2 regions of the Thiomonas sp. FB-Cd genome follow, and region 1 is predicted to be linked to the other one. Evidence: predicted binding sites of a transcription regulator. Region 1 holds the regulator's gene; the other holds the start of a gene.

Region 1 (14,621 bases):
AGTTGACGCACTGGCTCGAACCTTCGGGTGCGCACGCTTCGCTTACAACCACATGCTGCGACTGCGCAGCGACGCCTGGATGCTGCGGCGAGAGCGCGTGGGCTACCACGAAACCTCCGCGGCGCTGACTGCGCTGAAAAAGACGCCCGAGCATGCGTGGCTGAACGAAGTCAGCAGCGTGCCCGTGCAGCAGGCGCTGCGGCACCTGAACACCGCGTTCTCGAACTTCTTCGCCAAGCGAGCCCGGTACCCGTCCTTCAAGCGCAAGGACGGGCCGCAGGCGGCCGAGTACACCACCAGCGCATTCCGATGGGACGCGGGCCGGCGCGAGTTGCGTCTGGCGAAGATGGACACGCCGCTGGACATCCGCTGGTCGCGCACCTTGCCACAGGCGGCCAAGCTCACGACCGTGACCATCTCCAGGGATGCGGCCGGTCGGTACTTCGCCTCGATGCTGTGCGACGACGCCGTGGCGAGCAAGCCAGCCGTCGAGTCGCGGGTCGGCATCGACCTGGGGCTCACCCATTTCGCGGTCCTCTCGAATGGCGAGAAGATCGCATCCCCGAAAACCTTTCGCAAGAACGAATCTGGACTTGCGAAATGGCAGCGCCGCATGGCGCGAGCCAAGCTCGGATCGAAGAACCGGGCGAAGTTGAAGTTGAAAGTTGCTGCGCTGCATGCGCACATCACGGACGCGCGCAGGGACTTCCTGCACAAGCTCTCGACCCGACTGATCAGCGAAAACCAAGTGATCGCCGTCGAGACGCTGTCCGTGTCGAACATGCAGCGCAACCGCAGCCTGGCGAAATCCATCAGCGACGCCAGCTGGGCGGAGTTTGTCAGGCAGCTCGAGTACAAAGCGCAGTGGTACGGGCGCACATTGATCGGCATCGATCGCTGGTATCCATCCAGCAAGCGATGCTCCGTGTGCGGCCACACCAAGACGACGATGCCGCTGTGCGTGCGCACCTGGGCTTGCCCAGAGTGTGGCACGACCCACGACCGCGACATCAACGCCGCGCGCAACGTCTTGGCCGCAGGACTTGCGGTGTCAGCCCATGGAGAGGCTGTAAGTCCCTTGTTGCTGTAAAGCGGCATGGGCTGGACTCTGTGAAGTGGGAATCTTCTCCCTTTATAGATTCGGCCCACAAATAGATTGAACTTATTGAGTTTTTCCGCATCTCAGATTCATGGAAAAAGACGATGCAAGAAAACTCAGCCCAGCCGAGCAGCACGAGCGGCGCCGGCAAGTCATCCGCGCCCACAAACGAGGGCGAACGCGCACGCAGATTGCCCAGGAGATCGGGTTGAGCTACACGGCAGTGAGCAAGACGATCGCGCGCTTTGAATCGCAGGGATTGGCGGGTCTGGCGCCGCGCACACGCGGTCGGCGCAGTGGCGAGGATCGCGCCCTGTCGATGGAGCAGGAACAAGCCATACAGCGCCTCATCTGCGACCACCGCCCGGAGCAGTTGAAGATGGACTTCGCACTATGGAGCCGAGCCGCCGTCATGCAGTTGATCGAGCGCGAATACGGCATCAAGCTGCATGTGCGCTCAGTGGGCAAATACCTGGCGCGCTGGGGCTTCACGCCGCAAAAGCCGATCAAGCGGGCCTATGAACAGTCACCTGCAGCGGTCAAGGAATGGCTGGACACGCAGTACCCGCAGATTGCGCAGCGCGCCAAGGCCGAGGGCGCAGAGATTCACTGGGGCGACGAGACGGCGCTGGTCAACACCGATGTGCGGGGCCGCAGCTTTGCGCCCAAGGGGCAGACGCCGGTGGCCATGGCGGTGGGCGGCACACGTCAAAAGCTCTCCATGATTGCCTCCGTGACCAACCAGGGCAAGGCGCGCTGGATGATCATCGACGGCGCGTTCAACCATGAGCGGTTGATCGAGTTCTTCGAGTCCCTGGTCAAAGACACGGGCAAGAAGATCTTCCTGATTCTGGACAACCTGGGGGTGCATCATTGCAAGCCGGTGAAGGCGTGGCTGGCGCAGCACGCCGAGCAGATGGAGGTGTTCTATCTGCCCAGCTACAGCCCTGAGCTCAATCCGGAGGAGCGCCTGAACGCGGACCTCAAGCATGTGATCCGAACCAAGGTTCCAGTGAGAACCAAGGCGAAGTTGCAGGCCGCCGCCGTTGAGCACATGACCGCCCTGACCAACAAGCCCGAGCGTGTCAAAACCTTCTTTCAAGATCCGTTTGTCAAATACGCCGCATGACACTGTTTGAGGGCCGAATCAATAGGGAGGGGAGCAGTCAAGCGTGGAAACACATTGAGAGTGGCGAAAGCGCCCCCTGAGTGGTGAATGCTCCCGCGACTAAGCGCCTAGAGGCGCTGTAGTCGGGGCATCAAAGGCCAGGCCAGCGCCCGAGTCCTTGATGCCCGTCCGATGAAACTTGGCGGTTAGAGGCCCCACGCAACAGACGGGCATGCGCCCAGATGTCGGCGAGAACCAGAGGCATTCTCTCCACGGCCCCGGAGCTTTTGCCGGTTGCCGCGCCTTGCATTTCTTTGGGCTTGAGCCCCAGGAGCATCGCCAGCCCACGGGCCGCGATGTTCAATGCGCCGTTGAGATCGGCGTTGTACTGCTTGCCCGAGGCGAAGGTCGCCAGTTGGGCATTTCGCTTCGAACGAATGACCTTGCCTGAGCCGTCATACGCCCATCGACTGGTGCCACGGGCGTAGACCTCCAGCACGCGCAGACCCATCTCCTGCGCCTTGAGCGCAAGGGCCTGGATCAGCGCGCGATGCTGGAAGCGATGGAAGCGCTTGCGCTGCTGCTTCGACGGCCCCTTGGGCTTCCAGCCCTTGAGATCTTCGACGGCGAAGGCTTTGGCGCCATGCTGGGCGGCGAATGCCGCCAAGCGCGACGCCAGGGTGCGCGCCGCGTCGAGGCTCAGTCCCTCGATACGGCGGTGAATCGCCGAGCAATGCTTCTGGCCGCGCACGTGGGGGCCGGATTGGCGCTGCTTGGCGGCGATGACGGATGCAAGAGCGTCGCGCTGGTCGTTGTGCCTGCCGCACGTCAGAAACGTGCGGGCGATCACCGTGCCAGTGGAGTCGACGATTGCGGCCGTCGCCGCGGTGTTGATGCCGACGTCCACGCTGCAGATGCGGTGCTTGCCGTGGACGAAGTCTTTGTTGGTCACGTAGTTTCTCGGGCGCAGCGCGACCGGGCAGGACAGCGCGACCTTGGCGCCGCGCACGATGAGCGAGGGGCTTTGGTCGAGCTTGGCCGCCTTCGGCAGCACGCGCACGAACCGGCCCTTGACGCGCAGCGGTTCGCTGAACCGCCACTGACCGTCTGCGCCCAGCAGCTTGACCTGCACGGTGCGCATGTCCTTGCCGTAGAGGATCATGTTGCCGCCGTACAGCGACGGGTAGACGTTGTTCAGCCCGAGCCGCGGGGGCCGGGCGCCTTCTTCGCGGTCGCGCCCGCCGATCTGCCCGTCGAGGAAGTTGTTCCAGTTCGACAGGAATGATGACACCGCGCCGTGGGCTTGTTCAATGGCTGCGCGGCGCAGGTAACTCGGCATCTTGCCGAACATGCGACCCAGCACCGGGTATTGGACCTCCGGGCGCTGCGCGGTCTTGTGGAACAAGTCTTCGATGCTGGCGCACTTGACCTTGCCGTGCGAGATGTCTGCCCAATGCACCAGCATGACGCCGCACAGTCCACGCACGACACGACGAAACGCGGCGACCGTGCGCTCGACATCCTCGCGCACTGCTGGTGAAACGCCAAGCGCATGTCCTTCGGAGCGAAAAATGACTGGAGCCATGCGCTTGATGGTACGATCATCAACTTAACTATTCAAGTGACATGACCATGTCTGACGGATTCAAGACAAGCAATCATGCGGCTTACAGCCTGTACTATCACATCATCCTCACAATTAAATACAGGAACAGGTGCCTGACCGTGGAGATGCTCGACCGACTGCGCGAAATCTTCACCAACGTCAGTGCGTCCTGGCGCTGCCGGCTGATCGAATTCGGCGGCGAGGCGGATCATGTACATCTACTGATCGAGGGGCAGCCCTCGATGGATCTTGCGCGATTCGTCGGGAATTTGAAAACCGTGAGTTCGCGCTACATCCGCAAGGAATTTGCGCAGCACCTGCGCAAATTCTTCTGGAAAGTTCGTTTTTGGAACAACGCCTACGCGGTGATCAGCGCGGGCGGACACGCGAGCATCGAACAGTTGCTCGCGTACATCCAGGATCAAGAACAGCCGCCATCGGCGGCTCACCGCTTGACCCGCGACTAAGCGCTTGCGCGCTGTAGTCGGGGGATGCGCGGTGAGTTGCTCAAACTGGGGTCGCGTGGACGCTCGCGGGTGCCCTGCCGACTGCAAGCTTTTGCGCGAGCGGGACAGAATCCAGCGCCGCAGCCTAGGCGCGTCCCACTCGTTTTGCCGAGCGTGCGAGGCCGTCATAGGCATCGAGCATCCGATCAACCCAGGCGGATACGGGATCGTCCGGCGCCGTCAACTTGACTGGGCTGATGACCCGCGCCCATTGGAAGGCGCCGAAGATGGCGTGATCGGCGTACGCAGGCGCGGCGCCGGCGACGAAGGACTGCTTGGCGAGCACGCTGCGCATGACCCCAAGGGTACGGTCCAGCGCCGCCAGCGCCTCATCGCGCTCAGCCGCGAGCGCCTCGAAAGTGCGTCCAAACGCGGCTTCCCGTGTTGTGCGGAAGTAGTCCCGATCCTTTTCGTGCAGGACTGCAGGAATGTCAGGCACCACCACGCGCGCGACTGCAGGATGCAGGATCTCGCTTGACCATTGGTTGATAAAGCGCGCCGTCGCTCGGCCTTGCGCACAACCGAATAACGAGGGACCGTCCGGATAATTGTCCTCGAGATATTCGGCGATATCCCAGCTCTCATGCAGCCACTTGTCGCCATCGACGAGCACGGGGACCTTGCCCTGCCCCGACTGGGCAATGGCGTCTTTCTCCGTGAAGCGCCAAGCGATGGTTTCCACGCCCAAGCCCTTGTGGGCGAGCGCCAGCCGGGTGCGCCAGCAATTCGGGCTGAATCGGAGACCATCATCAGCACCGGCGAGATCGAACAATCGTAGGGCGGCGCTCATGGGTTCGTTCCGGTTGAATTTGTGGCGGACTGGCCGAAAAGCAGCGCGCGCGACTGCTCGCTGACAACGGGCACGGTGTTGATCTTTTCCGCCAGGGCATAAGCCCGCTCAACGGCGGGGCGTGCCCGGATCGTCTCGAACCAGCGCCTTAAATGGGGGAAATCGTCGAGGTTCTGCCGCTGGCGCTGATGCGGAACGATCCAAGGATAGCTCGCCATATCGGCGATCGAGTAATCGCCTGCGATGAACTCGCGATCGGCGAGCCGCTTGTTCATGACGCCATAAAGGCGATTGGTCTCGTTGACATAACGGTTGATGGCATAGGCCAGCTTCTCAGGCGCGTATTGGGCGAAGTGGTGATTCTGGCCCGCCATCGGACCGAGGCCACCCATTTGCCAGAACAGCCACTGCATGACCTCGGCGCGGCCACGAATGTCGGCCGGCAGGAACTTGCCAGTCTTCTCGGCGAGATATTGCAGGATGGCGCCAGACTCGAAGAGGCTGATTGGCGCACCGCAGTCTGCAGGGGCCGTATCGACGATGGCCGGGATCCGGTTGTTTGGGGCAATCGCCAGGAACTCAGTCTTGAACTGGTCGCCCGCGCTGATGTTCACCGGAATGATGCGATACGGCAGGCCGGCCTCTTCCAGGAAGATCGTGACCTTGTGTCCGTTTGGCGTCGTCCAATAATGGAGGTCAATCATGGGCGGGATCCTTGGTTTTTGATTTTCTGCAATTTGGGAAGGCTGGCCATCGCATGCTCCACCAGTGCCTGCAGCCGTTTTGGATCGGGGTTGAGGCGTGCCAACACGCGAATCGCGAATACGACGCCAAGCAAGGCGGTGGCCTCGGCGGCTATGTCTGTTTCCCGTTCAAGCATTCCGGCCGCAACGGCGCGCTCCAGCCGTTCCGCGAAAAAGGCCTCGACCTCGCCAAGCCGCGCGCGCACCAGGTCGCGTGCGGCGTTCGACATCTTCGCCCCATCGAGCGCTGTGTTGATCAGCAGGCAGCCGCGATGCTGCGGGTCGGCCAGCGACACGGCGATCAATTCGCTGAGAAAGTCACGTATCGCGCCGAGAGGATCGTCGGCGGCGGAAAGACGGACGAAACGCTCAGCCAAGCCGTCGTGCGCGTAGCGGCGCAACGCTTCGACGAACAAGCCGTCCTTGTCCGTGAATCGGTGATAAAGCGCAGCGGTGCTGAGCCCGGTCGCCTGCGTCAAATCGCGCAGAGATGTCCCGGCGTAGCCGCTGTGCTGGAACACACCGATGGCGCGTTCGAGAACGGTTTCGTCTGACAGCTTGCGTGTTCGAGGCATCGATCTTGCTCGGCATGGATGGATGCTGCATAATAATAGAACGATCCATCTAAAACAAGCTCAGCAGGTGGGCTGCTGATCATCAGTTCAAAGGAGATTGCACGTGAAGGGGCCCCATCTTGTTTATTTCGCGGATCCGATGTGCTCCTGGTGTTGGGGGTTTTCACCGGTGATTGAGGCGATCTCGGAGCGGTTTGGGCCCAGACTGCCAATCCGTCTCGTCTTGGGCGGGCTACGCCCCTGGACGAAAGAGCCAATGACTCCGCAGGAGCGACGTGACGTCCGCAACCATTGGGAGCACGTCCACGAAGCGTCGGGTCAGCCGTTCGAATTTGCATTCTTCGACCGAGGACGGTTCGTTTACGACACAGAGCCCCCGAGCCGGGCAGTCGTCGTGCTGCGACGCCGTGGCATGCAAACCGGGCTTGCCGCGCTGCGGCGCATCCAGCGCGCCTTTTATGCGGAAAATCATGACGTGACCGATACGGACACGCTCGCGGCGCTTGCCGCCGAGCTCGGGATCGATGACGCCGTTTTTCGCGAGGAGTTCGCCAGTGAGGCCGCGGTGAACGATACGCGCGCCGACTTCACGATCGCGCAGACAGCTGGCATCCGTGGCTTTCCGACCCTGATCGCGGGCAGCGGTGAGGATGAGCAGTATGCGCTCGTCACCAACGGGTTTCAGCCCAGTGCGCGCATTGTGCCCATCCTCGAACACTGGCTTGGGCAGACAGCCCCATCGTCCGCTGAAACGGGGCAGGCCTGCGCTTAACACGCTTAAAAGCCTATTCCCACTCGATCGTCGCGGGTGGTTTTGATGAAATGTCGTAGGTCACACGGTTGATCCCGCGCACCTCATTGATGATGCGGCTCGACACTTTCTTGAGCAGCGCGTAGGGGAGTTCGGCCCAGTCCGCGGTCATGAAGTCGCTCGTCTGCACCGCGCGCAATGCGACAACGTAATCGTAGGTGCGGCCATCGCCCATGACGCCCACGCTCTTGACCGGAAGGAACACGGCAAACGCCTGGGACGTAAGCTCATACCAACTCTTGCCGGTTGCAAGATCCTTCGTGTTGCGCAACTCCTCGATGAAGATCGCATCGGCGCGCCGCAGCAAGTCGGCATAGTCACGCTTGACCTCGCCCAGAATGCGCACGCCCAAGCCGGGGCCCGGGAAAGGGTGGCGGTCAACCATCTCCGTGGGCAAGCCCAGCGCCACACCGAGTTCACGTACCTCATCCTTGAACAGCTCACGCAAAGGTTCAAGAAGCTTGAGGCCGAGTGTTTCGGGTAGGCCGCCCACATTGTGGTGACTCTTGATGGTGGTGGCTTTCTTGGTCTTGGCACCACCCGATTCGATCACGTCGGGATAAATGGTGCCTTGTGCGAGCCACTTTGCATTGACGAGCGTTTTCGCCTCCCGCTGAAAAACTTCGACAAACTCGCGACCAATGATCTTGCGCTTGGCCTCCGGATCGCTGACCCCGGCCAGCGCGCCAAGGAACTCTGCGCTTGCGTCCACGTGCACCACACGCGCGTGCAGACGCCCGGCGAACATGTCCATCACCATTTGCGCCTCATTCAACCGGAGTAATCCGTGGTCAACGAAGACACAGGTGAGTTGATCGCCGATCGCGCGGTGGATCAGCGCCGCCGCCACGCTGGAGTCCACCCCCCCGGACAGGCCCAGGATGACTTCCTCCTTTCCAACCTGTTCGCGAATGCGGGTCACCGCTTCGGCGATGTAGTCGCCCATGATCCAGTCGCCCGCGCAGCCGCAGATCTGGCGTACGAAACGCTCGATGATCGCCCTGCCCTGCGTGGTGTGTGTCACTTCGGGATGGAATTGCACTGCGTAATAGCCGCGCGCCTCATCGGCCATGCCAGCGATTGCACAGCTTGGCGTGCTGGCCATGAGCTTGAAGCCCGCCGGCATTTCCGTGACCTTGTCGCCGTGGCTCATCCAGGCCTTGAGCATGCCGTGGCCTTCGGGGGTGCGGAAATCTTCGATGCCATCGAACAAGCGTGTGTGGCCGCGTGCGCGCACCTCGGCGTAGCCAAACTCACGGTGTTCACTCCATTCCACCTTGCCCCCCAGTTGCGCTGCCATGGTTTGCATGCCGTAGCAGATGCCAAGCACCGGCACGCCCACATCCCACACCGCCTGCGGGGCGCGCAACTGGTGGTCCTCATAGGTACTGGCGTGGCTTCCAGAAAGAATGATGCCCTTGAGTCCGTTTTGCGCCAGCTCGCGGATGAAAGCGTCGCTCACGTCATTGGGGTGGATTTCGCTGTAGACGTGCGCTTCGCGCACACGCCTGGCGATGAGCTGGGTGACCTGGGAACCGAAGTCCAGGATCAGGATCTTGTCGTGCATGAAGGGAATTTCGATGGCAGTCACAAAGCGGCCAGGCGTTGCGCAATCGCCTGGCCCTGAGCATCAATCAACGTGATAATTGGGCGCTTCCTTGGTGATCTGCACGTCGTGCACGTGGCTTTCGCGCATGCCAGCCGACGTGATCTCCATGAAATGCGCCCGGCTGCGCATGTTTTCGATGCTGGCGCAACCACAATACCCAAGGGAAGATCGCACGCCGCCCACGAGCTGATACAAAATGGCCGCCAAGCTGCCCTTGTAGGGTACGCGCCCCTCGATGCCCTCGGGCACGAACTTCTCGGCGCCGGCTGCTGCCGAAGCCTGGGTGCCATCCTGAAAGTAGCGATCAGCCGATCCGGCATTCATCGCCCCGATGGAGCCCATGCCGCGGTACGTCTTATATGAACGGCCTTGATACAAGATGACCTCGCCCGGTGCCTCTTCGGTTCCGGCAAACATGCTGCCCATCATCACGGTATGCGCACCGGCCGCGATGGCTTTGGCGATGTCGCCCGAGTAGCGCACTCCGCCGTCGGCCACCAGCGGGATGCCCGTGCCCTCAAGGGCCTGGGCCACGTTGGCAATGGCGGTGATCTGCGGCACGCCCACTCCAGCAACAATGCGGGTCGTGCAAATCGATCCGGGGCCGATGCCCACCTTCACGCCGTCGGCCCCTGCGTCGGCCAATGCGCGCGCTGCCTCGGCCGTGGCAATGTTGCCGCCGATCACGTCGACGTCGGGGTAATGCTCCTTGACCCAGCGCACACGGTCGATCACGCCTTGGCTATGGCCGTGCGCAGTATCCACGACGATGACGTCGACCCCTGCGCGAACCAGCGCCTCAACCCGCTCCTCGGTACCTTCACCCACGCCGACTGCTGCACCCACGCGCAGCTTGCCTTGCGGGTCACGCGCAGCATTCGGGCGTTCCGTCGCCTTCTGGATGTCTTTCACCGTCATCAGCCCGCGCAGTTCGAATGCGTCGTTGATGACCAAGACCCGCTCCAGGCGGTGCTGGTGCATCAGCGCCTTGCCTTCTTCGAGCGTCGCCCCCTCGCGCACCGTGATGAGGCGCTCGCGCGGAGTCATGATCTCACGCACGGGCAGATCAAGCCGGGTTTCAAAGCGCATGTCGCGATTGGTCACGATACCCACGACCTTGCCATGCTCAATGACGGGGAATCCCGAGATCCCATGCTGGCGCGAAAGGGCGAGCACGTCGCTGACTTTCACCCCGGGCGAAATGGTGATCGGATCCTTCAGCACCCCGGACTCGAAGCGCTTGACCCGCGCCACCTCCGTGGCCTGCGCCTTCGGCGTGAGATTCTTGTGGATGATGCCCATGCCGCCTTCCTGGGCCATGGCGATGGCCAACCGGGATTCGGTGACCGTATCCATCGCCGCCGAAATGAGCGGAATATTCAGGCTGACGCGCCGCGTAACGCGGGTGGAAAGACTGGTGTCTTTGGGTAGAACTTGAGAATACGCTGGAACCAGTAACACATCGTCAAAGGTCAACGCTTTTCCGAGAAGGCGCATAAATCCTCCAGGCGCAAAATGCGATGATAAAAGACATGGCGACTTTGTACCGGGACTATGAGTTGCGGCAAGCCGACACCGATGCCGCGCAAGGCCTTTTTTTCGCCCTCCTATCCGCATGCAATCCCGCCTTCATGCCTTAAGCTTCGAAAAAACCGGAGCCTTGGATGCCAGTTGCTATTCCCCGCCCTACCGCGCACGCGATGCGTCATGCATTGGCCGGTCTGGGGGTGTTGACTCTTTTGTCGTGCGGGCTTCTTGCACCCGCCTGTGCCCAGTGGAAATGGATCTCCCCCTCGGGGGTCGTGCAGTACAGCGACCAGCCTCCACCATCCACGATTGCGGCGCGCAATATTCTGGCCAGGCCCACAGCCGCTGCGCAGGCGGCGCCAGGTCCCACGGCCAGCAGTGCATCCCAGGCCGCAGGGCAGCTCAAGGGGCAAGACAGCCAGGCGGCGCGTGAGCTGCAAAGCAAGCTCGAGGAGGACAAGCGTGCCAAGGAGGCCGCCCAGCGTCTGCAGCAACAGGTCAGCGAGCAGGCGCGGCTCGCCAACTGTCTTCAGGCGCGGCGGCAGCTGCAAGCGCTGGACAGTGGTCTGCGCGTGCGGCAGGTGGATGCCCAGGGCAATCGCGATTTCCTGGACGATGCGCAAATCGCCGCTCAACGCCAACAGGCGGCGGCGATGATTGCTGCCAATTGCCGCTAATTGGCACGGTCCGCAGCCAGCTCCAGCATCAGCCGAATGCGGATTTTCACGGCGTTCAAACCGTCGTAGAGGCCACCCTGAAGCCCGCCGACGCGCGAGCCGTACGCCACCCGCACACCGGTGGCCTCGGCCTCATTCAAGACCTGCTGAAGATCCTCGTGCACGGTTCCGCCGCCGGTGCCCTGCACGACCAGACCCGCCAGCGGCGGCACCAACTCGCCCCGCGAGGATGCGGCGAGCAATGCCCGGACCATGGCGCCGTCTGCCCCGGCATGACTGCTCACCAGTTCCACGCGCGGCCAGGGTTGTGCCGGGGGGATCGGGAGCAGGCACGCGACATTTGGAGCTGGAACGTTTCGTGTGAACAGGACGCCTTGGGAGCCGGCGAAGCCCAGCGGACCCCGTTCGCCGGAGCTGAAGGCGTCCAGGGCTGTGGGATGCGCCTTGGTGATGTCGCAGGCCCCATGCACGCGGCCATGCACAACGCACAGCACGCCGCGGCCAGCGGCATCGGCGCTGGCCGCAACTTGCACCGCGTCATAGAGGTTACGCGGCCCGTCGGCTGACAAGGCGGTCGCCGGTCGCATCGCGGCCGTCAGCACGACCGGCTTGCCTGCAGGCAAGACGCATTGCAGGAAATATGCGGTCTCCTCCACGGTGTCGCTGCCGTGGGTAATCACACAGCCAGCCACGTCGGGTTGTTCACGCCACGCAGCAATGCGCGAGGCAAGCGCGCCCCAGACTTGCACTCGCATGTCCTTGCTGTCGAGGCTCGCGAGTTGCTCGGCCTGCAGGGCCGCAAGCCGTTCGATGCCAGGCGCTGCGGCGACAAGTTGCCCGATGTCGAGCGCTGCCGCGCGGTAGGCCCCCTGGGCGGGATGGTCGGTCGACACGCCGGCAATCGTGCCGCCTGTGCCCAGCACGAGGACCTTGGGGAGCCGAGCGGTGTCAGAGGGTTGCAAATTTTTCATATCTGGATAAAAATACATACTGTTATTGATGACAGTAGGCTTGGCCTACAGCCCTTGTCCTTGAGGAGTGCCCCATCCATGCGGACGTCGAACAGCAAGCTTACCGCGCGCCAGAGCGAAATCTTGACTCTGATTGCCAAGGCAATCGAGCGTACAGGTTACCCACCGACCCGGGCCGAGATCGCCGCCGAACTCGGCTTTCGCTCGGCCAATGCAGCCGAAGATCACCTGCATGCACTCGCGCGCAAGGGCATGATCGAACTGACCCCGGGCGCATCGCGCGGCATCCGTCTCACGAGCGCGGCCCGTCCGACGGTCAGGCCGCCTGGGATTCTTGCGCGCGCATTGCCGGGGATGGAGCAATTGATGCTCCCGCTGGTCGGGCGCGTAGCTGCCGGGCATCCGATCCTGGCGCAGGAGCATATCGAGCAAAGCATCGCGGTCGAGGCGCACCTGTTTAAGGCGCGACCCGATTACCTTCTCAAGGTCAAAGGCATGAGTATGCAGGGTGCGGGCATTTTCGACGGTGATCTGTTGGCGGTCAGGCAAACGCAGGACGTGCGCAATGGACAAATCGTTGTGGCCCGAATTGGTGATGAGGTCACGGTCAAGCGTCTGCAGCGCAAGGCCGGCCATGTCGAGCTGTTACCGGAAAACCCCGACTTCTCGCCGATCGTGGTGCGCCCCGACCAAGCGTTTGCGATCGAGGGGCTGGCCGTCGGGCTTATCCGCAATACGCTGTAGGCGTAAAGGCGCCGATCAGACGCCAGAGGGTTCGGTGGGTGTGCTGGGCAGATGCAACGGCGTGTCGCTGACAAGCATGCCGTCGGCATCGGCATAGAGCCAATTTCCAGGGCTGACCCAGACGCCTTGGATACGTACAGGGACGTCGCGCTGCCCCCCGCCGAGCTTGCGCGGCGGCATGGGTATGGCTGCCAAGGCGCGCGCGCCAATGGGCGCCGTGGCAATTTCAGGCACGTCGCGCACACAACCATCGATGACGACGCCTGCCCAGCCATTGCGCGCGGCAAGCATCGCCAGATTGCCACCAAAAAGAGCATGGCGCAGCGAGCTGCCGCCATCCACCACAAGAATGCGCGCCATACCGGCCGTTTCCAACGCCGCTCGTACCTGCGTGTTGTCTTCGCAGCACTGCACGGTGCTGACCTGACCACGGAAATGCGCCAATCGTCCGAAGTTCTTGAACACCGGGGGCAGCACGCGAACCGTCCCGGCGGCTATCGCCTCGATTTCCCGATCACAGAAATCACAGCACGAAATCATCGATGACATGGAGTTCCCCTTGTTGTGGCCCCGAACGGTCCTGAAGGGGGATACGCCGTCGAAGGCGCGTGCGAATCCATTCTCGCCTCGTGCACACACAGTCATCCCCACCGCCCTGTAGACCAATGAACTTCGTGAATGACAACTATTGAAGCCGAAAGATGCAAATGGAATCATGTTTTAAGTCAAATGAAGTGGCACATTTCTGCAGGGCACAACAGGGGATTGTGACCAACAAGCGTGGCCGGTGGGACCCGGTGGCAACATCAGGCCCGCATTCGAGAATCTTCCGGGTTGGCGTCGCAGCAGTGGCGTGCATCAATGGCGCGGCTTTTCCGGTCTGGGGGAGTTTGACCCTTGTTTTTGGTGGAACCCGCAGCGCCTGATGCATGGTGCAAAACAGCGCGAGAGGCGCCCAGCGCGCAACGGCCGTCATGCGACTGTGGTCCGTTGCCGTGCGAACCTCATCGGCGTCATGCCTGAGTGCGCAGCATCACCGCTGGCGGAACGGTTTATGCTGGCGGCCTTTCGCCGATCTTTGCCTGTCGTCGCCCATGAGCGCTTTGCTGCACTGGTTTCAGCCCTGGTATCCGTCCTTTCCGATGGCCGTGTTTTTGCTGGGTGGCGCGCTGCTATATCTCCGCGGCAGCCTGCGGCGGCGCACGTCTTGGTGGAAGCAGATGTGGTTCTGGCTGGGTTGGTCGCTCATCTACCTGGGGCTGCAAACGCAATGGGACTATTACGCAGAGCACCAGTTCTTCATCCACATGCTGCAGCAGATGGCGCTGCATGACTTGGGGCCCTTGCTCGTGATGTTTGCCTGGCCGGTGCCAACTTGGCGCGCGGGCATTGGGGCAGGCGTGCGCAGCCGCTGGCTCGTACCGCTGATGCGGTGGGCGCCCATGCGGGGGATGACAAATTTCATGCTCAACGCGTGGGTTGCAGCAGCGATGTTTTCGGGGCTCGTCGTGTTCTGGCTCGTGCCCGTCATTCACGTCGGTGTCATGCTCAATACGCCCCTGTACCAGTTCATGAACTGGAGCATGGTGTTCGACGGTTTGCTGTTTTGGTGGCTAATGCTTGATCCGCGTCCGGCCCCGCCAGCACATCTGCGTCCTGGGTTGCGGATTGTTCTGCCGATCCTGGCCATGATCCCGCAGATGGTCCTTGGTGCGGTGTTGGCGCTGAACAGCACCGACTGGTACCCCATCTACAGCCTGTGTGGCCGCGCGTTATCGGGCATCAGCCCATTGACTGACCAGCATCTCGGCGGTCTCATTCTGTGGATACCCGCCTCTGGACTCAACGTGGTGGC
Region 2 (14,621 bases), on a different contig from region 1:
ACCGAAACCTGATCAATGGGCAGGAGGTGGTCGCAGCGCCGAGGACAACCGGCAATGTTCCTTGGAGCTTTCGGAGCGGATTGCTGAAAACCTGCACCGCAACAGGGTTTCGAAGATGCGCGCCAATCGGTTGGCTGGCGTCTTCGAAGTTGAATCTGAACATGCGGCAAGATGCACCATTGCAGCTGCCGTTTAAAAACGCTGGAGGCGCACGAACGTCAACGCGCGCATCAAAGAAGAGGGCGCATTTCCCTCGCGGCATCGAGCAACAACGGGAGCATGTCCCGTTGCATGGACAGCGACGATATGCGAACCTGGGACGCCACAACATTGAGTGCCGCCACTGTAATGCCTTTGGCATTGCGCAATGGAACGGCAAGCGCATGAACCCCCAACTCGTGCTCTTCGCTGGCAAAACAAAAGTCGTCATGGCGAACCTTGTCGATAAGGTTGCGAAACGCTCGCGCATCCGTGGTTGTCAGCGGGGTCATCCGAGGCAGCTTTCGCCCCTTCATCCATGCGTTGAAGGCCGCTCGCGACTTGGCGGCCAGCCAAACGCGCCCGGTGGAAGTCGCGTGTGCCGGCAGTCGCGCGCCCAAATGAAGACCGTACGCGATCACGCGACTGTTTGCGGTTGAAGCCGAGTTGCGGTCGTTTCCACTGCGCGCGATGATGACCACTTCATCCGTGTCAAGCACCGCAGCGGAGAACGACTCCTGCGCCTGCACTGCTAGGCGATTCAGGAACGGTTGAATTGCGCGAGGCAAGCGCGCAGATGCCAAGTAGCTTCCCGAAAAGCGCAGCACTTTGCTGGAAAGCCAGAAGTAGCTCCCGTCGGTCTCAAGGTAGCCCAAGTGCGCAAGCGTGAGCAGATGACGGCGTGCTGCTGCGCGAGTAATTCCGGCACGCGAAGCCGTCAATGTGGCGTTGAGGCGCTGACGCTCAGTGTCAAAACTCTCAAGCACAGCCAAACCCTTTGCCATTCCCTCGATGTAGTCCGCCTTCGCAATGGCCATTAAAGTGATTCCCATTTTTGCGCGATGATCGCGCAATGCGCGCAATCATCGCGCATTATCAGCATGGCCGATCTTCCAAGTCAATCGAGCTGACCTAAGCTCGATTGACTATTTCAATCGGAGACAACATGCGAACTCAGGTTGCCATCATTGGCGCGGGCCCATCCGGGCTTCTTCTGGGCCAATTGCTGGCCAAGGCTGGTATCCATGCCATCATCGTCGAGCGTCAGACGGGCGACTACGTCCTGTCGCGTATCCGGGCGGGAATTTTGGAGCAGGTCTGCATCGACCTGCTGGATGAAGCGGGTGTCGGTGAGCGCATGCATAAGGAGGGCCTGATTCATCGCGGGATCGAGCTGCTTTACAACGGCAGGCGACATCGCATCGACATGGAGACGCTCACCGGAGGCAAGAAGGTGATGGTCTACGGCCAGACAGAGCTCACGAAGGACTTGATGGACGCGCGTGTCGCAGCGGATCTGCCCACAGTGTATGGAGCCCATGGGGTTGCCGTTCATGACTTTGACAGCGTCAAGCCACGCGTGACCTACGAAAAGGACGGCAAGAGCTACGAGATCGAGTGTGACTTCATCGCTGGCTGCGATGGCTTTCATGGTGTGTGCCGCGCCAGCGTTCCGCGCCGTGCGATCACAGAATATGAAAAGGTCTACCCGTTCGGCTGGTTGGGGCTGCTGTCTGATACGCCGCCGCTGCACGACGAGCTGATCTATATCAATAGCCCACGCGGCTTTGCACTTTGCTCACAACGAAGCAAGACGCGCAGCCGGTATTACTTGCAGGTGCCATTGACGGACAAAGTCGAAGAATGGACAGACGAGGCCTTTTGGCAGGAGTTGCGCTTGCGACTGGATGAGAAAGCCCGGGACCATTTGGTGACAGGGCATTCAATCGAAAAGAGCATCGCACCGCTACGCAGTTTTGTGACTGAGCCTTTGCGCTTCGGCCGCATGTTCCTGGCTGGGGACGCGGGGCATATCGTCCCGCCGACCGGCGCCAAGGGCCTGAACTTGGCGGCGACCGACGTCAAATACCTCTCCCACGCGCTCATCGAGTATTACAAGGACAAGAGTGAATCCGGCATCAATGCGTATTCCGAGCGCTGCCTCAAGCGAATCTGGAAAGGCGAGCGTTTTTCCTGGTGGTTTACCCACCTGATGCACCGCTTTCCGAACGAAGGCGCCATCGACGCGAAATTTCAGCAAGCCGAACTCGACTATCTGATTCACTCTGAAGCGGGTTCGCGCATGATCGCAGAAAACTACGTGGGTCTTCCGTTGGATTTCGGCGGCTGACTTGCCGCCAGGCCACGCCGCGATTGATGCTCACGCCCGGGCCCCGTTTGGCTGGCCCGAACACCTGTGCCTGGTTCATCCATTTTCTCCGCGAAGCCCGCCCTTCGGGGAGATAGACATTGACATTGACATCCTCGCGGCCCTCGGCACGCGGCCACCGCTAGCGCTAGGGGGCAGGCGAATTCCTACGGCGCTCGGGCGTGGCGCCGCGCTATCCCTCCCGCCATGAACGGCAGGGCTTGCCGCGCACCGGATCAGGCGGCAAGTGGTCAATGTTGCTGTATGCTTAGCCAGCTCAATGCCGTGCTGAGGTAAAGCACTCGAATGTCTACTGCCACGTTTCAACCATCGCCCACAATTTTCAGCAACCTCAACGATCGGCAACTTGAAGCTGTCGAACACGGTCTGGAGCCAGCGACAGCACCCGCCTTGCTGGTGATTGCCGGTGCGGGTTCCGGGAAGACCATGACCTTGGCGGCGCGGGTCACGCGCCTGGTTCTGCGTGGGGCCGATCCCCAACGCATCCTGCTGCTCACCTTTTCGCGCCGCGCAGCCGCTGAAATGGAGCGGCGCGCGGGGAGCCTTTTGCATCAGACTCTGGGCCTGGGCACTGCACAATCGCCACCTTGCTTTCGTTGGTCGGGAACCTTCCACAGCGTTGGTGCCCGCTTGCTGCGCGAATATGCGCCGCGAATCGGGTTGAGCGATCAGTTCACGATCCTTGATCGTGGCGATGCTGAAGATCTTCTCGGCATCCAAAGGCAGCAACTTGGACTGGCTGGAAGCAAAACGCGATTTCCACTCAAGGGGACATGTCTGTCGATCTATTCGCGCGCGGTCAACAGTCAACTGCCTTTGGGTGAGGTTCTACTGCAAAGCTATCCATGGTGTGTCAACTGGGAGGGCGAACTCAAGCAACTGTTCAAGGCCTACGTGCAGGAAAAACAGAGCCAGCATGTTCTGGACTATGACGATCTGTTGCTGTATTGGTGGCAGATGATGGGCGAGCGAGAACTGGCCGTAGAAATCGGCCAACGGTTTGACCATGTTCTGGTCGATGAATACCAGGACACGAATCGGCTTCAAGCGCGGATCATCCTGTTGCTGAAGCCCGATGGGCGCGGCGTGACCGTGGTCGGCGACGATGCCCAGTCGATCTACTCCTTTCGCGCTGCCGAGGTGCGCAACATCCTCGACTTCCCGCAGCAATACCCTGTGCCGGCGCGCGTGGTCACACTGGAGCGCAATTACCGATCCACGCAGCCCATCCTCGAGGCTTCCAACGCGGTGATTGCGCTGGCACATGAACGCTACGCCAAGCAGTTGTGGACCGATCGCGCCTCCTCGAACCGGCCACGGCTGGTCACCGTGGCCGATGAGGCTTCACAGGCGCGCTGGGTTGCAGACCAAGTGCTGGCCCAGCGGGAGGATGGAATGACATTGAAGAGTCAAGCCGTTTTGTTCCGCACCGCGCATCACAGCGCAGCGCTTGAACTCGAACTCACCCGGCGAAACATTCCGTTCGTGAAGTTCGGCGGGCTCAAATTTCTGGAGGCCGCGCACGTCAAGGACCTGCTGTCGATCCTGCGCGGGGTACAGAATCCCCGCAATCAGCTGGCTTGCTTCAGAGTTGCGCAGCTGATTCCCGGAATGGGGCCGGCAAATGCACGCAAGCTCATCGATGCGATGGCCGCTAGCGCGGATCCGGCCGAAGTCCTCCTGCAGTTCAAAGCGCCGCCTGCTGCGCAGGGGGACTGGGCGGGTTTTTGCGAAATCTATACCCGCTTGCGATGTGAAGGCGGGCGAGGCAGCTGGCCGGATGACTTGCAGTGCGCGGCTGATTGGTATTTGCCGCAAATGGACCGGCTGTATGAGGATGCCATCGTGCGCCAAGCCGATGTGTTGCAACTGCAGCGTATTGCCGCAAGCTACCCGAGCAGGGAGCGTTTCCTGACCGAGCTGACGCTTGACCCCCCTGAAGCAACCAGCGACGAGGCTGGTCCACCTCACCGTGACGAGGACTATCTGATTCTTTCCACGATTCACTCGGCCAAAGGGCAGGAGTGGAAGGCGGTTTATGTGCTCAACGTCGTCGATGGGTGCATGCCCTCGGACCTATCCACGCAAAGCGCACAGCAGATCGAAGAGGAACGTCGACTCCTGTATGTGGCCATGACCCGTGCACGGCAGCATCTGGAGCTGATCGTGCCGCAGCGCTTTTATGTCCAGCAACAGTCAGGCTATGGCGATCGTCATGTGTATGCGTCCCCGAGCCGCTTCATTTCTCAGGATATCGCTGGATTGTTCGATCGTGACGGGCAGTGGGCGGTCATGCAGGACGTTGTAGGGCCATCGGGCAGTCGCACGGCAACTGTGGATCTCGCAGCAAAAGTCAGCACATTTTGGGACTGAGGAGGCCTCGGCTTTGTCGTCTGTAGATGGCGATGCGCACGTGCGTTCAATGAAACTCACGCCCTTTTGTCACCAGGCGCCCTAGAAGCGGTGTCAAATCTTCGAGATGTCCGGCGATCAGGTTGCACACGCTGCCCTCGCGTTGCCAGGTTCCCGCCACGGCCAGCAGCCGGGCCCGCAACAACACCTGTCGTTGCCGTTGTCGCAGATCCTTCCAGCAAATCACCTGCACCACGCCTGTCTCATCTTCCAGGGAGATGAATGTTGTGCCTTTGGCCGTTTCGGGCTGCTGGCGCAAAGTCACAATGCCGCAGGCGCGTACCAGTCGCCCGTTGGGTGCTTCAGCCAGTTCAGACGCTGACCACAACCGGCGCCTGGCCAATAATGGTCGCAGCAACGCCAGGGGATGCCGGCGCAGGGTGAGACCCGTTGCGGCGTAGTCGAACACGATGTCTTCGCCCTCCGGCGGCATGGGAAGCTGCAGTTGCGCCTCCTCGATCGGTATTTCGCGCAGCAGCTCTGGCATTGTTTGCACAGCTGCAGCCTCCCACATTTGCTGGCGCCGGTGCCCTGAGAGCGATCGCAGGGCATCGGCAGCGGCCAGTTTGCGCATTTCGGTACCGTCCAGGTGCGCCCGTCGCGCCAGATCCTCTGCACTCTTGAGGGGCTGAAGGCGGGACGCTTCCACAATGCGCAGGGCAGTGTCTCGCCCTAGGCCCTTGACCAACCGCAGCCCCAGCCGCACCGTCGGCTGTTTGTGTCCTTCCAGGCTGCAGTCCCAGGAACTGTGCATCACATCGATGGGTTCCACCCTCACTCCATGGCGCTTGGCGTCTTGGACCAGTTGCGAGGGGCTATAGAAGCCTAGCGGTTGGCTGTTAAGTAAGGCCGCCAGAAATTCTGCCGGGTGGTGCCGCTTGATCCAAGCACTGGCGTAAACCAGCAGGGCAAAGGAGGCGGCATGGCTTTCCGGGAAACCATACTCGGAGAAACCCTTGATCTGTTCGAAGATGCTTTGGGCAAACGCCAAGTCATAGCCCCGCGATGTCATGCCGCCGATGAGCTTGTCGCGGTATTGCTCCAAGTTGCCCTTGCGCCGCCAGGCCGCCATCGCGCGGCGCAGACCATCGGCCTCGCCCGGCGTGAACCCGGCTGCCAGCATGCTGATTTGCATCACCTGTTCTTGGAAGACCGGCACGCCCAGAGTGCGCTCCAGCGCCTGCTTCAAAGCCGGGCTAGGGTAGGTGACAGGTTCCTTGCCCTGACGGCGGTTGAGGTAGGGGTGCACCATGCCTCCTTGGATCGGACCTGGGCGCACGATGGCCGTTTCGATGACCAAATCGTAGAAACATTGAGGCTTGAGGCGCGGCAGCATACCTTGCTGGGCGCGGCTTTCGACCTGGAACACTCCAATGGAGTCAGCCTGGCTCAGCATGGAGTACGTGGCAGGGTCTTCCGGCGGGATATCCTGCATGACAAACATCCGCCCTTGGCACTCACCGATGAGGTCCAGGGCCTTGCGGATGGCCGTAAGCATGCCCAGTGCCAGGACATCCACCTTCATCATCCCCATGGCATCCAGGTCGTCCTTGTCCCATTCGATGACTGTGCGCTCGGGCATTGCAGCGTTCTCGATCGGTACCATGCGAGATAGCGGTCCGTGGGTAAGCACGAAGCCGCCTGTGTGCTGCGACAGGTGTCGAGGGAACCCTTGCAGTTGCCGCACCAGTGCCATCCACTGCCGTACTCCGAGGTCATCTGGCGAGAGGCCAATCTCGATCAGTCGCTCACAGGCAATCTCCCGCCCATCCCACCACTGCACATTGCGCGCAAGGCGGTCGACCGTGTCCAGGGCAAAGCCGAGGGCCTTGCCGACGTCCCGAATGGCGCTCTTTGGCCGATAGGTCATGACTGTAGCCGCAAGTGCCGCACGGTCACGGCCGTACTTCGTGTAGAGATACTGAATGACTTCTTCACGCCGCTCGTGCTCGAAGTCGATATCGATGTCCGGGGGCTCGTTGCGCTCGCGGCTGATAAATCGTTCAAACAGTACCTGCATGCGCGCAGGGTCAACCTCGGTGATTCCAAGGCAATAGCACACCACGCTGTTGGCGGCCGAGCCTCGCCCCTGACAGAGAATGCCGCGCGACCTGGCAAAGGCCACGATGTCATCGACCGTCAGAAAATAGTGCGCATAACGCAACTCGGCAATCAACGCCAGTTCGTGCTCGATGAGAGTCTGGATGGAGGTGGCCATCCCATCAGGCCAGCGGTTTCCAGCGCCTTCGTATACACGCCGCCGCAAATACGCATCGGGCATTTCCCCTGTTGGAACCACCTCGTCCGGATAGTCGTAACGCAACTCATCCAGGGAGAAGCTGCAACGCTGCACTACCTTAAGTGTCTCGGCCAGCAAGTCTGGGGAATAGATCAACGCCAACAGCAGACGCCTTCGCAGATGGCGCTCCGCGTTAGGTTGCAGGGCATGGCCGCATGCGTCAACAGGTTGACCCAGGCGGATGGCGGTCAAGACATCATGCAAGGGCTTGCGCGAGCGCACATGCATGTGCACATCGCCGCAAGCCACCAGCGGAAGCGAGGTGGCTTCTGAGAGATCACGCAAGCGCTCCAGCCACCGTTCATCGTCGAGCTGTTTGTGCAGCTCCACCCCCAACCAACAGCGTCCGGTGAATCGGCTCACTACCCACTGTGCCAGTTTCAGCAAGCCGGGATCCTCGGTCCTGTGCGATGGGCAGGCCAAGACCACGCAGTCGGCCAGATCGTCGTCCCGTATCGCATCCATCCGCAGTTGGTAACTGCCCTTGGGAGCCGAGCGTCGCAGGCGGGTTATGAAGGAGCAGAGGTTGCCATAGCCTCGGCGGTTGCAGGCCAGCACCACCAGGGTGAAAGGGACGTTACCCTCCACCCGGAATTGACTTCCCACCAGCAAGGCTAATCCTTTTGCCTTGGCGGCGACATGGGCCCTGACAATCCCGGCCAACGAGCAATCATCGGTAAGGGCAAGTGCTGCATAACCCAGTGCCTTGGCTCGTGCGACGAGCTCCTCCGGATGGCTGGCCCCTTGCAGGAAGCTGAAGTTCGATCGGCAATGAAGCTCGGCATAGGCAGGCAGATTGCTCATCGGTCGTCCTTCAGGCAAACAGGCCATGCAGAAACCAGGCCGGCTCATCCATTGCTTGCCGGGTTTGGAAAACCCACACGACCCCTGCATGGACGCTCAAGGCGACCCAGTAGTCGCGAGTCACGTGTCGGGTCGTGGTCTGTCCGCCTTCTTCTACTCGGTGCCACCACCCGCCTTCAATGCGATGGGGACCGAGAAGGAGCTGCAACTCACCCTGGTAGACCGGACGGTCATTGCGCATGGACAGTTGCAGTGGTTTGGGAAGCAAGAAGGTGGGGTGTGGCATGCCATCGGTGGTCGCGCACGGGCGGGCAAGAGGGAGAGATGCCGGCTGCCAGCGTTGTGCCCACTCCGGGCGGGCATCCTCAGCCAGTACTGGGCGCAGGACCCGGCTCTCGCCCAGCCGGGAGGCGATACGTTCGAGGGTCAGGGTGAGCGACTGCCGGTCGTGCTGGGTATCAGGCACAAGCGTGTAATTGGGAGGCGAGTATGGTTGCACTTCATTGGCCAGCAGTTCAAGGCGTTCCACAGGGGCTGCCAGTCGAAGCCTGGCAAGGTTCTCGCCTAGCAGTCGGGTGAGATGATCGACGTCGCGCATCGGCGATGCGGTACGGATAACCAGTTCACCTCCAGTGCCTGCGTCGCGGGGACGCAGGAGATCGAACGTCCAGCGCAAGGTGAAGGTTGTCACTCCGCACTGCCGCGCTACAAGCCAACCGCCAAGTTGCAGAAGTAGCCGCCGGGCAGCGAACAGCAATGCAGGTGCGGTTTCGACTCGCGCCATCAGTTCTATCCGCGCGGAGAAAGACTCGGGCAGTTCGAACCAAGAGTAATGCTCTGGACGCAGGCCATAAGCCTGGTCGAGGGCACAGAGCAAGGTTTGGCCAAACCGGCGGCTCAATCCGCCGCGCGGGAGATTTCGCACATCACCCAGGTTGCGGCAGCCGAGCTGCGACAAAGTCTGGGCATGGGCGTGTACCGCACTCAAGGTCTCCAGCGGCAGGGCATTCAGTTGCGCGGCCAGCTCCAGGTGCTCGCCATCATCATGCTGAATACCAGCCTTGGCCAGTGCCAAAGCACCCAGTCCGGTTGGCGCCCAGGCAATCGATTGCACACCGAACGCAGACGCTTGCTCTTCCACCACATTGCGTAGAGCTGGCCAGCCGCCGAACAATCGCAGGCTGGCCTGCACCTCGAGGAAGACGGCTTCCTCGACGATTGCGACCCGCGGGGCGAATTGCAGCGCCCAGGTCGCCACCTCGCGCAGCCTGTCCTCACGCTGCGGCAACGAGACGTCGGGAAGGCAGGGCGATAGCAACGCGGCCCACAGCATGGGCGGCTCCAGAATGTGATGGCAACAAGTTTGAGGGTTTGCGAGCCCGTGAAGTGAGCACGGAACGCAGCCCCCCGGGAATCGAGAGCAGAGACAGTTCGCCAGCATGCGCTGGACCCCGTCGCTTGAGGATCTGAACGTGCAACGCCCAGTCCGGCCCGCACCGTGCCAGAACCCGCAGCGAAGCCGGAGATGCTTCATGCCGTGCAATCTCAGGACGGATGGCAAAAAGGAGGGCGCGACCTCCTTGGGCATGGCTCTGTAGCCGTCGCAGCTGCTCGGGTCGGGCCTGGGGAAGCCAAATGAGGATCGCCCCTTGAGTATCAGCCTGAATCAGCTGCTCGGCAGCCCACAGCCGCTCGGTTGAAGTCTCAGCTTGCACCCATACCAGGTGCCGCGCCTCCACACCGATGTGCTGCAGTCCTGGAAGGTACGGCATCTTGGGTGGCCCGACCAGCAGGATGGATCCGCCTTTGGCGACCACTTGACTCAGTGCGGTTCCGAGAAGACGCCATTCGAGCACAGTGGCTTGGGGGCTTAACAACTCGCTCAGACTTCCACAGGGCCAGCCACCGCCGGGCAATTCGCGGTCGAGCGTGAGCCACCCGCTTTTGATGACCTGACCGAAGGGTTGGCCGACATCGCTACCCCGCCAGATGGCGGCAGCAACGGCTGATGGCAAGGGTTGCGTGAGGTGACGTGTAATGGCTGACATGGGGCATATGGAAAGCCGGTCGAGGGCGTAAGCCTACACAAAAACTGGACAAAAAAACAGTATTTTTTAAATCTCACCTTATCGTCGGCTGAGCGACTTCCCTGTCTTTTTCGTCTCTGGATCGGCCAAGACCTGTCCGTTGTCGGCAGGCTCACCCGCCAGGCGGCGGCCGAAGCCTCGCTGATTTGCACGGCAGCACTTTTGGCGTTTGGTGGCGGGACCGGTCATCCGTTAGCTTCCCGAAACCCGATTCCGGGCTGGGGACGGATAGCGCGGGCAGCGCAGCCGCCCTATCATGTTCGCGTCGAAAGATTTGCTGTCGGGCGGAACGTGAAGTTTGTGCAGAGGTTGTAAGTGCTGGATGCTCTGCATCGCAGCTTGCCCCAATGAAGGCAGGAAGCCACTGAAGCGGATCGCAAGGCGTGCTGCGCTGCCCTGAGCGCCATAGGACTCCCGTGGCGTTCCGCATCAGTAGAAGCGCGCGCCGAGTCTAGGAAGAATGTTCAAAGGTGCAATATTTGTCTCGAGCGATCCGTGCGGATTGAACATGGGAAGACGCAACATCGAGGGAAAAGAAATGGTGCCAGAACGTTGGTGGCGGTGCATTTCAGCGGGGTGTGCAGCCGTCGGGAGTTATCCGCATCGCGGCGAGATCCTTCGATACCCCGCAAGATGGTCGCCGCGACCGACAAGGGCTTTGTGGAAGATTTCCTGGAGGCTGCTGCGATCGGCCCAAGTCGCGCTTTTAATGGGTGCTTCGGCCCCTTGGGCTGCATCTGCAGCACCAAGCATTTCATCCTCGGGTTTTGCCTCGTCGCAGCCATCGCCAACCATGGCGCATGATCTTCCTCTGCCTCCGGATGCAACATCCATGGCCGCGAGGCCAAGTCAGGTGGCCACACCGGCACAGTCCGCGTCGGAATCTCAGCACGGGAATGCTTCGCCGCCCGCCAAGCCGATACCCTGAGACCACCAATACCCCGCGGCCGATGCGCGCTCACGTGCAAAAGCAGGGTATCGCTTTCTTAAGGGGCAAGAAAGGGCTGTATCGTCATTGGCAACCAGGTCTCTGCCTTTGAGCGTGGGAACACAGTGCCTGCGCTGCGCTCAAGTCATTCTCCCAATCGTCCAGCGCAGCAGTGCCAACGCGATCAGAAAGAAGATCGTGCCAATCGTTGCGATGGCGAGAAGGGATGGCCAGACGACGTCTAATCCGGCTCCGCGGAAGAGGATCGCTTGCGAGAGATTGACGAAATGCGTTGTCGGTGCAGCCAACATCACGGTGCGAATCAGTTTAGGCATGCTCTCCTGCGGAGTCATGCCCCCGGAGAGCATTTCCAGCGGCAACAGCACGAGGATGAGAAGAAGACCCATCTGCGGCATGGAGCGCGCGACTGTTCCGATGAAGATGCCGATCGAAGTCACAGCGAACATCTGTAACGCGGCACCGCCGACAAACAGCCAAGGCGAACCCAATAGTGGAACCGCCAAGAGCCCATGCACGACGATGATCAGCGACAGAGTCGAGGCGAGCAACACGACAAGGCCCATTGACAGCACCTTCGCTGCCATGATCTCGAATGGCGTCACAGGCATCGCCAGCAGGTGTTCGATAGTGCCGTGCTCGCGTTCACGGATCAGTGCAGCGCCGGTCAGTACGATCCCGAGCATCGTGATGTTGTTGATCAGTTCGGCGATTGCGCCGAACCACGACTGCGAGAGCGCTGGGTTGAAGCGGTTGCGTATTGCCAGCTCGACAGGTAACGTCTGCTGGGTTCGATGGCTCAGCAGGAACTCGGCGATTTCGCCGTTGACGATCGCCTGGACATAACCGCTGCCGGTGAACGCCTGCGACATGCGCGTCGCATCGACATTGAGTTGCAGCACTGGCTGGCGGCCGCCGACCACGTCACGCTGGAAGTTTGGCGGAATGTCGAGGACGAACGTGTAGCGGCCGGCGTCGAGCGCGGGATCCACTTCAGCCTGGCTGATCAACGGCGGTGGCAGGAAGTAGGGTGGCGCAAACGCTGCATGAATGCGTGCCGACAATGCTGAATGATCTTCATCGACGATCGCCAGCGGTGCCCTGTGCAGCGTCTCGGGGATGCTGCTGGCCGCCGTGTAGATCGACGCGGTGAAGGCAAAAACCATCAGCATCAGCATGGCGGTGTCATGCCAGAGGCTGCGAAGCTCCTTGACTGCAAGGTGGAAGACATTGGCTGCGGAGGCCATCGTTACCGCTCCTGTTTCCTGAGCAGCGCCACGCTCAATGCAATGAGCACCGGTATGGCCAAGGCAAGCGGGGTGAACGCAGGGCCCATGTCTGCGAAGCCGAGAGCCTTTGAGAATGTGCCGCGGCTGATGGTCAGAAAATGCGTGGTCGGATAGATCTGCCCAACCCATGCTGCCGGACCTTCCAGCGAGGATATCGGGTTGAGCATTCCAGAAAACTGTGCCGCTGGCAGCATCGTTCCGATGGCAGTGCCCAAAATGGCGGCCATCTGCGTCCTGAGGAAAGTCGACATCAGCAGACCTATGGCGGTCGCCGTGGTGACATACAGAAGCGCAGCGGTTGACAGTGCGGCAAAGCTGCCCGTGAACGGCACGCCGAACACCGCCACCGCAAATGCCCATAGCAGCAGGAAGTTGAACATCGCCAGTGCGATGTAAGGAAGCTGCTTGCCGAGAAGAAATTCAAGTCGGCTGACTGGGGTGACATAGAAATTGATGATGGACCCCAGTTCTTTTTCCCGCACGACGCTCAGCGACGTGAGCATCGCAGGGATCATCAGAAGCAGCAGGGGAATCACTGCGGGGACCATTGCAACGAGGCTTTTGACGTCGGGGTTGTAACGAAATCGCGTTTCAATTCCGGCTGCGCCACTGGGAAGCGCCAGACCGAGTGCGCGTTTGGCATACTCGACGAGCCATGCGGCGTGCAAGGCTTGGATATAGCCATCAATCGTCTCTGCGCGCGTGGGCATGGCCGCGTCGATCCAGGCGCCAATCTCCGCATGCTGACCGCGCTGGATGTCGCGGGCGAAGTTTGGCGGAATTTCAATCGCAAGACTCAGTTCGCCGCTTCGCATGCGTTGGTCGAGCTGGCCATAATCCGTGATCGGCGCATGTTCGATGAAGTAGCGTGAGCCGGCCAGGTTGTGTGTGTATTCGTGGCTCAGGGCGGTCTGGTCGCGATCAAGGACGGCATATCGCAGGTTTTCGACGTCAAGGCTTATTCCATACCCCATGATGAAAAGCAGGATCACGCTCCCGGCCAGAGCCATGGTTGCGCGCAGCGGATCGCGTAGCAGCTCGAGCGCTTCGCGCCTGCTATAACTCAACAGGCGTATGCCGGCGCGCCGAAAGGCCGAGCGAGGGCGCATGCGTATCGTTGACGCCTGGCCCAAGGGGAAGACCGGCGTAGGAGCGGGTGGCGGACGTTCTGCGGCTGCTTCGACCTCGGTGATCCAGGCAACAAATGCTTGTTCGAGCGACGGTACAGCACGCTGCGCAATGAGCGCTTGCGGGGCGCCGGTGGCGAGAACGCGCCCTGCATGCATGAGCGCCACCCGATCGCAGCGTGATGCCTCGTTCATCAGGTGTGTTGATACAAAAATCGTCACGCCATCAGTTCGAGCCAGGTCGATCATGTGCTGCCAGAAGACATCGCGCGCAATGGGATCGACCCCTGAGGTGGGCTCGTCCAGGATCAGCAGATCAGGCTTGTGGATAACGGCCACGGCCAGCGACAGGCGCTGGCGTATGCCCAGTGGAAGCTCTGTCGGATGTTTGTCCAGATCGGATTCAAGGCCGAATCGCGATGTTATTTCGGCGATTCTGTCGGGGCGAATCGCGGCGGGCACGCGAAAGAGTTTTGCGTGGAGTTCGAGATTCTGGCGAACCGTCAGTTCCGTGTACAGGGAAAACGCCTGGGTCATGTAGCCCACGCGCGCCCGGCCTTGCAGGTCCTTTGGGTCGGGCTCCTTGCCAAATACACGGACATTCCCGCTGCTGGCAGGCAACAATCCGGTGAGCATTTTCATTGTCGTCGACTTGCCGCATCCATTGGAGCCGATAAAGCCGAAGATTTCTCCGCGTTCAATGCGGAAATTGACTTGGTCGACGGCGACGAAATCACCAAAGGTGCGCGTGAGATCGGTCGCTTCGATCGCGTACTCAACCGTGGCTAATTGTTGCCTCGGTGGCAGCACGACAGTGTGATGTTGGCGGCGCTTTGGCTCCGGCAGCAAGTTGATGAATGCTTCCTCCAGCGTCTGCGCGGCTGCCTGGGTGCGCAAACTGGCGGGGGTCCCCGTGGCGATGGGCCGCCCGGCGTCCATCGCGACAAGCCATTCGAAGCGTGCCGCCTCATCCATATACGCGGTCGCCACCAGCACGCTCATTGCTGGACGGGAAACGCGAACGCGTTCGATCAAGGCCCAGAATTGCGCGCGTGAGAGTGGATCGACGCCGGTTGTGGGCTCGTCGAGGATGAGGAGATCGGGGTCGTGCAAAAGCGCACAGCACAAACCGAGCTTTTGCTTCATGCCTCCCGATAGCTTGCCCACGGCGCGGTCGGCGAACGGTGCAAGGCCGGTGGCTGCGAGGAGTTCGTGCATGCGTTGTTCACGCTCGGCTTTGCCGTATCCACGGAGCCGGCCAAAAAAGTCAAGGTTCTCAAATACCGACA

The links. Region 1 encodes LexA, which represses DNA repair genes until DNA is damaged. Its sites were predicted from a motif close to ACTGTATNNNNATACAGT; they were not measured.
Region 2: a site for LexA is predicted at 9,975-9,992, ahead of imuA (translesion DNA synthesis-associated protein ImuA). Genes of this name have one in related genera too.

Annotation. Positions count from the first base shown of each region.
Region 1 is NZ_JPOE01000002.1:779,403-794,023, forward strand. It holds gene CD04_RS0103810 (RNA-guided endonuclease TnpB family protein) at 1-1,090, shown strand, start outside; gene CD04_RS0103815 (IS630 family transposase) at 1,191-2,228, shown strand; gene CD04_RS0103820 (IS200/IS605 family accessory protein TnpB-related protein) at 2,359-3,792, opposite strand; gene tnpA (IS200/IS605 family transposase) at 3,840-4,280, shown strand; gene CD04_RS0103830 (glutathione S-transferase family protein) at 4,405-5,109, opposite strand; gene CD04_RS0103835 (glutathione binding-like protein) at 5,106-5,813, opposite strand; gene CD04_RS0103840 (TetR/AcrR family transcriptional regulator) at 5,810-6,427, opposite strand; gene CD04_RS0103845 (DsbA family protein) at 6,531-7,199, shown strand; gene guaA (glutamine-hydrolyzing GMP synthase) at 7,213-8,805, opposite strand; gene guaB (IMP dehydrogenase) at 8,869-10,344, opposite strand; gene CD04_RS0103865 (DUF4124 domain-containing protein) at 10,512-11,051, shown strand; gene CD04_RS0103870 (asparaginase) at 11,048-12,040, opposite strand; gene lexA (transcriptional repressor LexA) at 12,101-12,766, shown strand; gene rraA (ribonuclease E activity regulator RraA) at 12,782-13,315, opposite strand; gene CD04_RS0103885 (cytochrome c oxidase assembly protein) at 13,861-14,621, shown strand, end outside.
Region 2 is NZ_JPOE01000005.1:187,349-201,969, reverse strand. It holds gene CD04_RS0114540 (feruloyl-CoA synthase) at 1-12, shown strand, start outside; gene CD04_RS0114535 (IclR family transcriptional regulator C-terminal domain-containing protein) at 231-1,016, opposite strand; gene pobA (4-hydroxybenzoate 3-monooxygenase) at 1,145-2,329, shown strand; gene CD04_RS0114525 (ATP-dependent helicase) at 2,654-4,741, shown strand; gene CD04_RS0114520 (error-prone DNA polymerase) at 4,788-7,883, opposite strand; gene CD04_RS0114515 (DNA polymerase Y family protein) at 7,894-9,216, opposite strand; gene imuA (translesion DNA synthesis-associated protein ImuA) at 9,158-9,931, opposite strand; gene CD04_RS24830 (hypothetical protein) at 10,604-10,774, shown strand; gene CD04_RS0114500 (ABC transporter permease) at 11,039-12,163, opposite strand; gene rbbA (ribosome-associated ATPase/putative transporter RbbA) at 12,166-14,621, opposite strand, start outside.